Regions from separate parts of the Pseudomonas sp. SH10-3B genome, predicted to be linked through region 1. Evidence: riboswitches for the same ligand, from Rfam matches in the RefSeq annotation. Region 1 holds a riboswitch; each other region holds the start of a gene.
The links. Region 1 has a riboswitch for cobalamin ahead of J1G35_RS26325 (ABC transporter substrate-binding protein). Riboswitches for the same ligand answer to the same signal wherever they lie in the genome.

Region 1 (4,276 bases):
AAGCTTCGTCCACGGCGGCGTCGCCACTGGCGGGCTGGCCTTCACCCCGGATCAGCTTGCCCGGCAGGCTGTCGGTGCCTTCGGCGCTGTAGATCGAGCGCCGTTTACCAGCGCCCATGACCAGGGCCATGTGGGCCGGCCCCTTGGCGGGCACTGCGACCATGCGCAGCGAGCGGAACGTGCTGTCCTTGGCGCGGGTGCGCAGCGCGATTTCGCGTTGGGCCTTATCACCGTGACGCGCGATCTGGTCGAGCATGTACGGCGGGATCAGGCAGAAAATCGGATTGCGGTAGTGGCGATCACACATGGGCTGGCTCCATTTTTGGCGTGTGGTGAAGCTCCAGGTAACCGCTTGAGGATAGCCCCCAGAGGGTTAACGCGTGTCATCAATTGTCATCAACCTATGTTGCAGTCGTGTTTATCCAAGGAGGACTTACCCATGCCAGCCCGTAAAGCCAAAATCGACCTTGCGCACCGTCCAAGACTCGCCGATCTGCGCCCGTTGATCACGACCACCCCCACGCTGATGGAGGCCCGGGCGGCGGCGCCCCGTGTCACCGCCGCCAAGGATCTAAAGGACCGGCGCGGCTATGCAGCAGACTTTCTCAGCAGCTTCGTGGTGCCCTGGCCCACGGCAGACGAGGCGTTGGCGGATGACGTAGAACCCCTGCGCCTGGACTACACGCATTTCTCGGTGACGATGTCGCGTTCCCGACGACTGGCGCTCTACGTCGGCGTGAATATCGACGGCGGGCAGCATGTGGAGATTATCCGCAGCAATGACACGTGGGCCTACGATGGTCGCCTGCCGATCAGCGCGCAGGTGGGCGAAGCGCTCTACACCAACAACGGCCTGGATCGTGGGCACCTGGTGCGCCGCCAAGACCCCAACTGGGGCGACGAGGCAAAAACCGCCAACCTCGACACCTTCCACTTCACCAACTGCTCGCCGCAGATGAGCGGGTTCAACCAGAAGACCTGGCTGGAACTGGAAGACTACATCCTCGATAACACGCAACGCTGGAAAGCCCGGGCCACGGTGTTCAGCGGCCCGGTGTTCGCCGACGACGACCGTCTCTACCGTGGCATCCGAATCCCCAAGGCGTTCTGGAAAGTGGTGGCCTACCTCAGCGACGACGGCAAGCCCTGCGCCAGTGCCTACATGATCGACCAAAGCCGCGAACTGGGTCAGCTCGACCTGATGTTCGGCCAGGTCAGGACCTACCAGCGCAGCGTGATCCAGATCGAACAATTGACCGGTATCCGCTTCGCCAACCTGGCGGACTACGACGGTTTCAGCAACGAGGAGCGCGCCACCGGGACGCGAATTGAAGCGCTGATCCAGGGCCCTGAGGATATTCGTGTCTGACTGGGCGCCCCTCGGGCTGTATCGCCTCGCCCTAATCAACTACCATACCGCGCCGGTTCCCAAACGGGACTAATAGGGAATCCGAAGCGCGGTATGCCGCGTCAATCGGAACTGCCCCCGCAACTGTAGATGCCGAGCCTGCTCCCCACTGCCACTGGACCACGTCCGGGAAGGCCGGAGCGTGGCGACGACGCATCAGTCAGGAGACCTGCCGGCCCAGCAAAATCACTAACCGGCGGGGTGTCCGGGAAGGACATCCTTACCTGCCCGACCGGCAGTGTTCGAGGGCGTATTTCCGAACTGTACCTCCCCTGTTCCCACGTACGGTTCACACGGAGATTGCCTCATGCTGCCACGCGTTACCGCCCTGATCAGTGCCCTGGGTTTCTGCGCCCTGGCCCAAGCCGCGCCAACTCAGTACCCGCTTACCCTGGAAAACTGCGGCAGCACCCTCACCTTCCAGCAGTCCCCCGCGCGCAGCGTGACCATCGGCCAGGCCGCCACGGAAATGCTCTATGCCCTGGGCGTAGGCGACCGTGTGGTGGGCACCTCGCTGTGGTTCAACAACGTGTTGCCACAGTACGAAGCACAGAACGACGGCATCGAGCGCCTGGCCAACAACGAGCCCAGCTTCGAAGCGGTAATCGCCAAGCGCCCGCAACTGGTGGCCGCCGAGCTGGAATGGGTGGTGGGCCCGCAGGGCGTGGTCGGCACCCGCGAGCAGTTCCACGACCTGAAGATCCCCACCTACCTGCTGCCCTCCGACTGCGAAGGCAAGGACAACCTGGTGGGCGCCGACGGCACGCGGCTGGAGCCGTTCCGTATCGAGACGATCTACAAGAGCATCAGCCAGCTGGCGCAGATTTTCGACGTACAGGATCGCGGCCAACACCTGAACGACGAGCTCAAGGCGCGCCTGGCCAAATCCGTGGCCACCGTGCAGAGCAAAGGCCTCAAGCAGGCCAGCGCGCTGGTGTGGTTCTCCAGTTCCGAAATGGCCAGCGACCCGTACGTGGCGGGCCACAAGGGTATTCCGGAGTTCATGCTCGAAACCCTCGGCCTGCACAACGTGGTGCAATCCGATGAAGAATGGCCCGCCGTCGGCTGGGAAACCATCGCCAAGGCCAACCCGACCTTCCTGGTGATCGCCCGCATGGACCGCCGCCGCTATCCCGCCGACGACCATGAAAAGAAACTCGCTTTCCTGCGCAGCGACCCGGTCACGCGCAACATGGACGCGGTGAAAAACAACCGCATCATCATCCTCGACGCCCTGGCGCTGCAGGCCAGCATCCGCACGTTCGATGGCCTGGAACAACTGGCCACGGCCATCGACGGCTACAACCTGCCGAAATGATCCGGACCTTACTCGCCCTGGCGCTATTGCTGATCGCCGTCCTCGCCGGCGTGGCCATTGGTGAAACCGCCATCGATCCGCTGGTGGTGCTGCAGGTGCTCGCCAACAAACTGTGGGCAGCCGGTTACGTGCTGGACCCGATCGATGAAGGCGTGGTGTGGAACTACCGCCTCACCCGCGCCCTGGTTGCCGCCGCCTGCGGTGCAGGGCTGGCCACCTGCGGGGTGATTTTGCAGTCATTGCTGCGCAACCCGCTGGCCGATCCGTACCTGCTGGGTATCAGCGCCGGCGCCTCGACCGGCGCGGTGTTGGTGGCGCTGATGGGCGTGGGCGGCGGGCTGATTTCACTCTCGGCCGGCGCATTTGTCGGCGCGATGGCGGCGTTCGCCCTGGTGATCTTGCTGGCGCGGGCCAGCGGTTCGTCCAGCGGCACCGGGCAGATCATCCTCGCAGGCATCGCCGGGTCACAGCTGTTCAATGCGCTCACGGCGTTCCTGATCACCAAGTCCGCCAGCTCCGAACAGGCGCGCGGCATCATGTTCTGGCTGCTGGGCAACCTCAGCGGCGTGCGCTGGCCGTCGGTGTGGCTGGCAGTGCCGGTGGCGGTCACGGGCTTGGTGGTGTGCCTGTGGCATCGGCGCGCGTTGGATGCGTTCACCTTCGGCACCGACTCGGCCGCGTCCCTGGGCATCCCGGTGCGCCGCGTGCAGTTTGTGCTGGTGGGGTGCGCGGCGCTGGTGACGGCGGTGATGGTGTCGATTGTCGGCTCCATCGGTTTTGTCGGCCTGGTGATCCCCCACGCGGTGCGCCTGTTGCTCGGCACCGGGCATTCGCGCCTGCTGCCGGCCAGTGCGCTGGGCGGCGCGTTATTTTTGATTGCGGCCGATGTGTTGTCGCGCACCTTGATCAAGGGCCAGGTGATTCCGGTCGGCGTGGTGACGGCGCTGGTGGGCGCGCCGGTGTTTGCACTGATCCTGATTGGCCGGAGGAATGCGCGATGAGCGTACTGAGTTGCACCGGGCTGGGCTTCAAGGTGCGCGAGGCCGAGTTGCTGCGCGATATTCACCTGGAGGTTCAATTGGGTGAAACCCTGGGGATTGTCGGGCCGAATGGCTCCGGCAAATCCACCCTGCTCAAACTGCTCGCCGGCTTGCGCACGCCGGCCAGCGGCGACGTGCGCCTGGGCGGGCAACGCCTGGGCGACCTGTCCCGCCGTGCCATCGCACAACAGCTGGCGGTGGTGGAACAACAGGCCGACACCGACGACGCCATCCGCGTGTTCGACGCCGTCGCGCTGGGCCGTACACCGTGGCTGTCAGCGCTGAGCCCGTGGTCCGGCGAAGACGACGCCATCGTGCGCCAGGCCCTGCATGATGTGGACGCCACCCACCTGAGCCACCGCGCCTGGCGCAGCCTCTCCGGCGGCGAGCGCCAGCGCGTACACATCGCCCGCGCCCTGGCGCAACGGCCGCAGATCCTGTTGCTGGATGAGCCGACCAATCACCTGGACATCCAGCATCAACTGGCGATTTTGAAAGGCGTGCAAGGGT
Region 2 (4,276 bases), on a different contig from region 1:
CGCAGCACGCCTTCGGGCAATTCGACGCTTTGCAGGGCCAGGGCCGCGAGTTTCTTTTGCATCACCGCATCGCCCTGGAGCAGGCCAAGCAGTTCAGCACGTTTGCCGTCCACGTCGGTGAGCGAGTCCAGCAGGTAGAGCATGCCGCCGCACTCGGCGAGCAACGGCTTGCCGGCGGCGTGGTGCGCACGAATGGCGGTGAGCATCGGAGTATTGTCGGACAGCGCCTGGTGGTGCAATTCCGGGTAACCACCGGGCAAATAGAGGCTGTCAGCCTCGGGCAGCTGGCGATCATGGATCGGCGAGAAAAACGTCAGTTCGGCGCCCATCGCCCGCAGCAGGTCGAGGCTGGCGCCATAGGTGAAGGCGAAGGCTTCGTCACGGGCCACGGCAATGCGTACACCGGCCAGCAATGGCTCGGCGGCGATCACTTGCGGTGCGGCGAAGGTTACCGGTGGCGGCAACGCGACTTCACAGCTGCTGCCCAGTGCCTGGGCGGCGGCGTCCAGGCGCACGTCGAGATCGTTCAATTCGCTGGCTTGCACCAGGCCCAAATGGCGGCTGGGCAGTTCAATCCCGGTTTCGCGGGACAGTGCGCCATACCAACGCAAGCCTTCGGTGAGGCTGCCTTCCAGCAGTTGCGCATGGCGCAGGGTACCGACGCGGTTGGCCAGCACGCCGGCAAACGGCAAGTCCGGCTGATAGCGCGCCAGGCCCAGGGCCAGGGCGCCAAAGGTCTGGGCCATGGCGGTGCCATCGATCACGCCGAGCACCGGAACGCCGAAATGCCGCGCCAGGTCGGCGCTGGACGGTGTGCCATCGAACAGGCCCATCACGCCTTCGATCAGGATCAGGTCGGCCTCCCCCGCCGCTTCCCACAGCAGGCGGCGACTTTCCTGCTCGCCCACCATCCACATGTCCAATTGATACACCGGCGCACCGCTGGCGCGTTCGTGGATCATCGGGTCCAAGAAGTCCGGGCCGCATTTGAACACGCGCACCTTGCGCCCCAGGTTGCGGTGCAAACGGGCCAGCGCGGCGGTGACGGTGGTTTTGCCCTGGCCGGACGCCGGTGCGGCGATCAGGACGGCTGGGCAATGGCGGGGCTGATTCAAAGTTCGACGCCCTTCTGTGCCTTGATACCGGCCTGGAATGCGTGCTTGAGCATGCCCATTTCGGTGACGGTGTCGCCCATTTCGATCAATTCAGGCTTGGCGCCACGGCCGGTGACCACCACGTGCTGCATCGGCGGACGGGCTTGCAGGTCGCTGAGTACCTGATCGAGGTCGAGGTAGCCATGCTTGAGGGCGATGTTCAGCTCATCCAGCACCACCAGGCCGATGGTGGGGTCTTGCAGCAGTTCACGGGAGACGGCCCAGGCGGCTTCGGCGGCGGCGATATCGCGCTGGCGGTCCTGGGTTTCCCAGGTGAAGCCTTCGCCCATCACATGGAAACGCACTTGTTCGGGGAAGCGACGGAAGAACAACTCCTCACCGGTGCTGTTGCGCCCTTTGATGAACTGCACCACACCGCACTGCATGCCGTGGCCCATGGCGCGCGCGAGCATGCCGAATGCCGAGCTGCTCTTGCCTTTGCCGTTGCCGGTCAGCACCAGCAGCAAGCCGCACTCATTGGGGGAATTGGCGATGCGCTCGTCGATCACGGCTTTTTTGCGCAGCATGCGCGCCAGGTGGCGTTCGTCGCGGTCGGGGGTATCGGTCATGGCAGCTCTCCGTTGGGGCTGGACAAAAACGGCAGGCAGGAAAAAACAGACAGCCAAGCATCGCCCACCGTGATGCTGTTGGATGATCCAGGCCGGTCTCCGGGCTCATGAGTGGCGCTCCCTATGTAGAAAGCAGGCCGACGATGCGCCTTCCCATATCGTCAGGCGATACAGTGGCCAATGGCAGCGTCTTGACTCATTTACCGTTGCGGGGGCAGCGCCGGAATCGCGGCAGCACTGTGTACAAGTGCGCTCACTCACCGGCTTCCCTGTTTCACTCTGTCGACCCACGGGTCACAGAGCACCTGAAACAAGCCGCGAAGGTTAGTGGGTTGGGGGTGGAGCGTCAATTAAAGCTGGCGTTGCACTTGAACCATCGCCTCGCCGCTCTCCTCTACCCTTACAGGTATCCAGGAGAACACCATGCATAAAACCAGACTCGCCCTACTGATCATGCTCGCCGGCACCCTCGCCGCCTGCGGTGAAAGCTCCACCCTGCAGGTGTCCGATGGCACCGGGCCGTCGCCCCAACTGCCGGAGCCGAACAAAACCCTGATTCCCACCGTGAACATCGCCCCGGCTATCGGTTGGCCGCAGGGCGCGAAGCCGACAGCAGCGGCCGGCACCCAAGTGGCGGCGTTCGCCGAAGGCCTGGACCACCCGCGCTGGCTATATGTACTGCCCAACGGCGATGTGCTGGTGGCAGAAACCAATGCGCCGCCCAAACCGGATGATTCCAAGGGCATTCGCGGCTGGGTCATGGAAAAAGTCATGGGCCGTGCCGGTGCCGGGGTGCCAAGCCCGAACCGCATCACCCTGCTGCGCGATGCCGATCACGATGGCGTCGCCGAGACCCGCACGGTGTTTCTGGAGAACCTCAATTCACCGTTCGGCATGACACTGGTCGGCAATGACCTGTACGTGGCCGATTCGGACAAGCTGCTGCGCTTCCCCTATCAAGCGGGCGAAACCGCGATCAAGGGCGCGGGCACCAAGGTGGTCGACCTGCCGGGCGGCCCCTTGAACCACCATTGGACCAAGAACGTGATCGCCAGCAAGGACGGCAGCAAGCTGTACGTAAGCGTCGGTTCCAACAGTAATGTCGGCGAAAACGGTCTGGAGGCGGAACAGGGCCGGGCGGCGATCTGGGAGGTGGATCGCGCCAGCGGCGAGCACCGCATTTTCGCTTCCGGCCTGCGCAACCCTAACGGCATGGCCTGGGAACCCCAGAGCGGCAAGCTGTGGACCGCAGTGAACGAGCGCGATGAGATCGGCAGCGATCTGGTGCCGGACTACATCACCTCGGTCAAGGACGGCGGTTTCTATGGCTGGCCTTTCAGCTACTACGGCCAGCATGTGGATGTGCGCGTCACGCCGCAGAATCTGGACCTGGTCGCCAAGGCCATCGCGCCGGACTACGCGGTGGGGCCACACACCGCATCTTTAGGCCTGACGTTCGCCGAGGGCAGCAAACTCCCGGCGCCGTTCAGCAATGGCGCGTTCATCGGCCAGCATGGCTCGTGGAACCGCAAGCCGCACAGTGGCTACAAGGTGATCTTCGTGCCATTCGAGGGCGGCCAGCCTAAAGGCCAGCCGGTGGATGTGCTGACCGGGTTCCTCGACAAAGATGAGAAAGCCATGGGTCGGCCGGTGGGTGTGGTGATTGATCAGCAGGGGGATTTGCTGGTAGCGGATGATGTGGGGAATAAGGTCTGGCGGGTGTCGGCGGCTCAATAAACGCCTCCAGAAGCAACATAAAACCAGTGTGGAAAGGGGCAAGCCCTCTCCCACATTTAGTTCGGTGTTTGGTTCAGGGATTACGTGCCAGGTTTGCTGGCAACACACGCTTGGCACTCAGATAGGCATTCTGCCAATACGCCTTGGACAAGGTATCCAGCTTCACCGTACCGCCGGTTTGCGGCGCATGGACAAAGCGGCCTTCGCCCACATAGATGCCGGCGTGGCTGACCTGGGAACCGCCACCGGTGGCAAAGAACAGCAGATCGCCGGTCTGCAGGTTCTGTTCGCTGACATCCTGGGCGCGCATCACGATCAGCTCGCGGGTAGTGCGCGGCAGGGAGATGCCGGCGGCGTCACGGAACACGAAGCCGATCAGGCCGCTGCAATCAAACCCCGAGTCCGGCGTGTTGCCGCCCCAGCGATAAGGCGTGCCGACCAGACCCAATGCACGAAAGAGCACGTCTTCGGCAGCAGGCGAGAAACTTTGGCTGGAATAGGTGAACACCGGCTTGGGCTTGACCGCAACGGGAGCGGGCGGCGGCCGACTGGCGCAGGCGCTGATAAGCGCGGCGCAGAGGATAAGGAGCAGGCGGGCTGAGGTCGACATGTGCAGAACAATCCGGGTCTGGATGCGGCTTTCGCTGCCGAACGCTGAAAACCAGAACGCGCAAGCAAAGCTCGCGCGAACGGATTACAACAATGTCCAGGGATTCTAGCGCTTACACGTCAAACTTCAAGTATCACTTTAAGTTTACTTACTGGCGGTAACCGTAGTCGGGGCCATGGCGAGTGCGCGCTTGGCTTCGATGAAGG
Region 3 (4,276 bases), on a different contig from region 1:
TGCCACGGGCCAATCCGCGTGCCAATCGGTCTGCCAGTCATTGAGGCGAGGGTTGGCTTTGTGCGGGTGATAGATCGCGGTGCGCGGCAAGGTCTGCGGCTCCGCCCACGGGTAATCGCGGTCCAAGTAGCCGCTGGCCAGGCAGCGGAAAAAATCCAGCGCGTTAGCGAGACCGCCCTGGCGCAGGAAGTGCCACAGGCGGTCGCGCTGTTCGGCATTCACCGTGCTCAGGCCGCTGAGTTCCGGGTCCGGGCGATCATCCCCCGGCACTAGGATCAGCGTAACGCCGCGCTCGGCCAGCTCCACCAGACGCTCGATGCCATAGCGCCAATAACCGATGCCGCCGTGCAGCGAAATCAGGATGACCTTGGCGTGGCGCAGCACTTCATCCACATACAGGTCGACCGACGCATGGTTCTGCACCTGCATCGGGTTGGCCAGGCGCAGGCTGGGGTAATCCTCGGGCAGCTGCTGGGCGGCTTCGGCCAGCAGCGCCAGGCTGGAATCGCCGCTGCACAGGATCACCAGTTCAGCGGGGGTTTGGCCAAGGTCGGCAATATTGTCGTCCGCGACGAAACCACCGGGCTGAGTCCTGAGCAGGTGCATGGGTTAAACGCTGAGGGCAGCGCGCAGTTGCGCTTCGAGGCCCGCCGCGTCCAGCTCCTGGCCGATCAGCACCAGGCGCGTGACGCGCGGTTCATCAGCGCCCCAGGCGCGGTCGAAGTGCTTATCGAAACGCGTGCCCACGCCCTGGATCAGCAGGCGCATCGGTTTGTTCGGGATGGCGGCGAAGCCTTTGACGCGCAGGATGCCGTGCTGAACCACCAACTGGTTCAGGGCGTCGAGCAGCAGTGCTTCGTCGGCTTGCGGCAGGTCGATGGAGATGGAATCGAAGGCATCGTGATCATGATCGTCCTCACCTTCGTGATGATGATCGTGGTGGCTATGGCGAGCATCGATATGTTCTTCGGAACCCGCGCCCAGGCCGATCAATACGTCCAACGGCAGGCGACCGCTGCTGGCTTCGATGATCTTCACCGCTGGCGGCAGTTCTTCGGCGACTTCCAGGCGTACACGGGCCAGTTCTTCGGCGCTGATCAGGTCGGATTTGTTGAGGATTACCAGGTCGGCGCTGGCCAGTTGGTCGGCAAACAGCTCGTGCAGCGGCGATTCGTGGTCCAGGTTCGGGTCGAGTTTGCGTTGGGCATCGACCTGATCCGGGAACGCGGCGAACGTGCCGGCGGCCACGGCCGGGCTGTCGACCACGGTGATAACCGCATCAACCGTGCAGGCGCTGCGGATTTCCGGCCACTGGAAGGCCTGTACCAAGGGTTTTGGCAGGGCCAGGCCCGAGGTTTCGATGAGGATATGGTCGAGGTCGCCACGACGGGCGACCAGTTCGCGCATCACCGGGAAGAACTCTTCCTGCACCGTGCAGCACAGGCAGCCGTTGGCCAGCTCGTACACGCGGCCGTTGGCCTCTTCTTCGGTGCAGCCGATGGAGCACTGCTTGAGGATCTCACCGTCGATGCCCAGCTCGCCGAATTCGTTGACGATCACCGCAATACGACGGCCCTGGGCGTTGTCGAGCATATGGCGCAGCAAGGTGGTTTTACCCGAGCCGAGGAAGCCGGTAACGATGGTGACGGGAAGTTTGGCCAGTGTTTTCATCGGATGCCCTTTGGGGCGGGCATACGGGACGATAGGCCCTGCGGCAGCGCGCAGCAGCAGATTTCGTCACCGGATCACCCCGCCCGGTTGAATTGGAAAATCGGTTACGAGGCAGGTCTCCTGGCTTGGGGCTTGCGGGTCTTGCGACCGGCGCTGGCTGCGCCTTCCCGCCGTAATGGCAGTGGCGTGGCAGTCAGATAAACCCTTCACAGTTGCGGGGGCAGCCGCGGCTTGAACCGCGTTCCCTTCTTAGCTTCGGCGTGGGCCGAAGAACCTCGAAGGTGCAAGGCTACAGGGGCTCGCCGCATTTGACTACCGTCCCCGGCCCATGCTCTCCTACACATCTTGTTTCGGGTGCCCTTCACAGGGTGAAACGGGAAACCGGTGAGTCATAGCCTTATGACGAGTCCGGTGCTGCCCCCGCAACGGTAAGCGAGTGAAGCGTCAGATCCACTGTGCCTGTACGGCATGGGAAGGCGACGCTTTCTAGACCCAGTGTCCCTCGCAAGCCCGGAGACCGGCCCGAATAACATCCAATAACAAACCCGCGGTGGGCGGGCGCTGTTAAAACCCTGCGTGCCTGGCTCGCGGGGTTTGCATGCGCTCGTTTCACCCTGACACCTGAAAGGGACGCGCCATGTCGATCATCAGCAGCACCTCGCACACCGCCAGCAGCTCCGCCACCCTCAGCCAACGCCTGACCGCCGCCATCGGTGCGTCGATCCTCGGCGCGTGCCTGGTGTATTTCGCCGGTTTCTCGCACATCGAGGCGGTGCACAACGCTGCCCACGATACCCGCCACAGCGCCGCGTTCCCGTGCCACTGAGGCCTGCCGACATGATCAAGCGTATTGCACAAACCGCAGGGTTCACCGGCTTGCTGGCCGCCCTGCTGCTGACCCTGCTGCAAAGCTTCTGGGTCGCTCCGCTGATTCTGCAGGCGGAAACCTTTGAAAAAGCCCCGGCCGCGACCGAAGTCGTGCACGAGCACGCCGCTGGCGCCGCTGCACACTCCCACGACGCCGAAGCCTGGGAGCCGGAAGACGGCTGGCAGCGCGTGCTGTCGACCACCGGCGGCAACCTGGTGGTGGCCGTCGGCTTCGCCCTGATGCTGGCCGGCCTCTACACCCTGCGCGCACCGACCCGCACGGCCCAAGGCTTGCTGTGGGGCCTGGCCGGTTACGCGACCTTTGTGCTGGCGCCCACCCTGGGCCTGCCACCGGAGCTACCGGGCACTGCCGCCGCTGACCTGGCGCAACGGCAAATCTGGTGGATCGGCACCGCTGCCTCGACGGCTGTGGGTATTGCCCTGATCGTGTTTGGTCGCAACTGGCTGCTGAAAGTCCTGGGCGCGGCGATCCTCGTGGTGCCACATGTGATCGGCGCGCCGCAGCCGGAAACCCATTCGATGCTGGCTCCGGAAGCCCTCGAAGCACAGTTCAAGATCGCTTCGCAGTTGACCAACGTGGCGTTCTGGCTGGCCTTGGGCCTGATCAGCGCCTGGCTGTTCCGCCGCAACCGCGACGATCAATACTCGGCATGACCCTGGTGGTCGGCCTGGGTTGCCAGCGGGGTTGTGATGTAGACACCCTGCTGGACCTGTTCGACAGCGCCCTGGCCGAGGGCGGGGTCGAGCGCCAGCGTGTCACCGCACTGGCCAGCATCGACCGTAAACAGAACGAGCCAGGGTTACTCGCCCTGGCCCGACTGCTCGACCTGCCCTTGCAGTGCTTCAGTGCCGGGCAACTGGCCGTTTACGAAGACCGGCTGAGCCACAAATCGGCGGTCGCGTTTGCCCATACCGGCTGTTACGGCGTCGCCGAAAGTGCCGCCCTGGCCCTGGCCGAACAGCTCTGCGGCGGCCCTGCCCGCTTGTTGATCACCCGCCAGAAAACCGCCCAGGCCACCTTTGCATTGGCCTGCGCCGGCTAAAATCCCGATAATCGCCCTTCCCGATCATGAGCAATCTTCATGCTCGCCCGCTTTTGCACAGGAATTCTCCATGACCGTCTACTTCATCGGCGCCGGCCCCGGCGATCCGGAATTGATCACCGTCAAAGGCCAACGCCTGATCCGCAGTTGCCCGGTGATCATCTATGCCGGCTCGCTGGTGCCGGCGGCGGTGCTGGAAGGTCATCAGGCGAAACAAGTGGTCAACAGCGCTGAACTGCACTTGGAACAGATTATCGAACTGATCAAGACCGCCCACGATAATGGCCAAGACGTGGCACGGGTGCACTCCGGCGATCCGAGCCTGTATGGCGCGATTGGCGAGCAGATCCGTTATTTGCGTGAGTTGGGCATCCCCTTTCAGATCATTCCCGGCGTCACGGCGGTGGCCGCCTGCGCAGCCTTGCTGGAGACCGAACTGACCCTGCCGGACATCGCCCAAAGCGTGATCCTGACCCGCTACGCCGATAAAACCAGCATGCCCGCCGGGGAAGACTTCCACAGCCTGGCCCGGCATGGCACGACCATGGCGATTCACCTGGGGGTCAATCATCTGGAAAAGATCGTCGCCGAACTGCTGCCGCACTATGGCGCGGACTGTCCGATTGCCGTGGTGCACCGGGCGACATGGCCGGATCAGGATTGGGCGGTCGGCA

Region 2: linked by a shared signal. The riboswitch ahead of cobO (cob(I)yrinic acid a,c-diamide adenosyltransferase) and the one ahead of J1G35_RS26325 (ABC transporter substrate-binding protein) in region 1 are both predicted to bind cobalamin.
Region 3: linked by a shared signal. The riboswitch ahead of J1G35_RS22430 (CbtB-domain containing protein) and the one ahead of J1G35_RS26325 (ABC transporter substrate-binding protein) in region 1 are both predicted to bind cobalamin.

What each region holds. Positions count from the first base shown of each region.
Region 1 is NZ_JAFLXD010000050.1:30,178-34,453, reverse strand. Features, by position in the region: gene J1G35_RS26335 (M4 family metallopeptidase) at 1-307, opposite strand, end outside; gene J1G35_RS26330 (DNA/RNA non-specific endonuclease) at 440-1,369, shown strand; cobalamin riboswitch at 1,406-1,600, shown strand; gene J1G35_RS26325 (ABC transporter substrate-binding protein) at 1,716-2,726, shown strand; gene J1G35_RS26320 (iron ABC transporter permease) at 2,723-3,727, shown strand; gene J1G35_RS26315 (ABC transporter ATP-binding protein) at 3,724-4,276, shown strand, end outside.
Region 2 is NZ_JAFLXD010000016.1:79,442-83,717, forward strand. Features, by position in the region: gene J1G35_RS14555 (cobyrinate a,c-diamide synthase) at 1-1,115, opposite strand, end outside; gene cobO (cob(I)yrinic acid a,c-diamide adenosyltransferase) at 1,112-1,723, opposite strand; cobalamin riboswitch at 1,796-2,047, opposite strand; gene J1G35_RS14565 (sorbosone dehydrogenase family protein) at 2,147-3,460, shown strand; gene J1G35_RS14570 (C40 family peptidase) at 3,534-4,070, opposite strand; gene J1G35_RS14575 (NlpC/P60 family protein) at 4,215-4,276, opposite strand, start outside.
Region 3 is NZ_JAFLXD010000035.1:5,092-9,367, forward strand. Features, by position in the region: gene cobN (cobaltochelatase subunit CobN) at 1-606, opposite strand, end outside; gene cobW (cobalamin biosynthesis protein CobW) at 610-1,671, opposite strand; cobalamin riboswitch at 1,764-1,964, opposite strand; cobalamin riboswitch at 2,007-2,212, shown strand; gene J1G35_RS22430 (CbtB-domain containing protein) at 2,309-2,497, shown strand; gene J1G35_RS22435 (CbtA family protein) at 2,509-3,213, shown strand; gene J1G35_RS22440 (cobalamin biosynthesis protein) at 3,210-3,602, shown strand; gene cobM (precorrin-4 C(11)-methyltransferase) at 3,673-4,276, shown strand, end outside.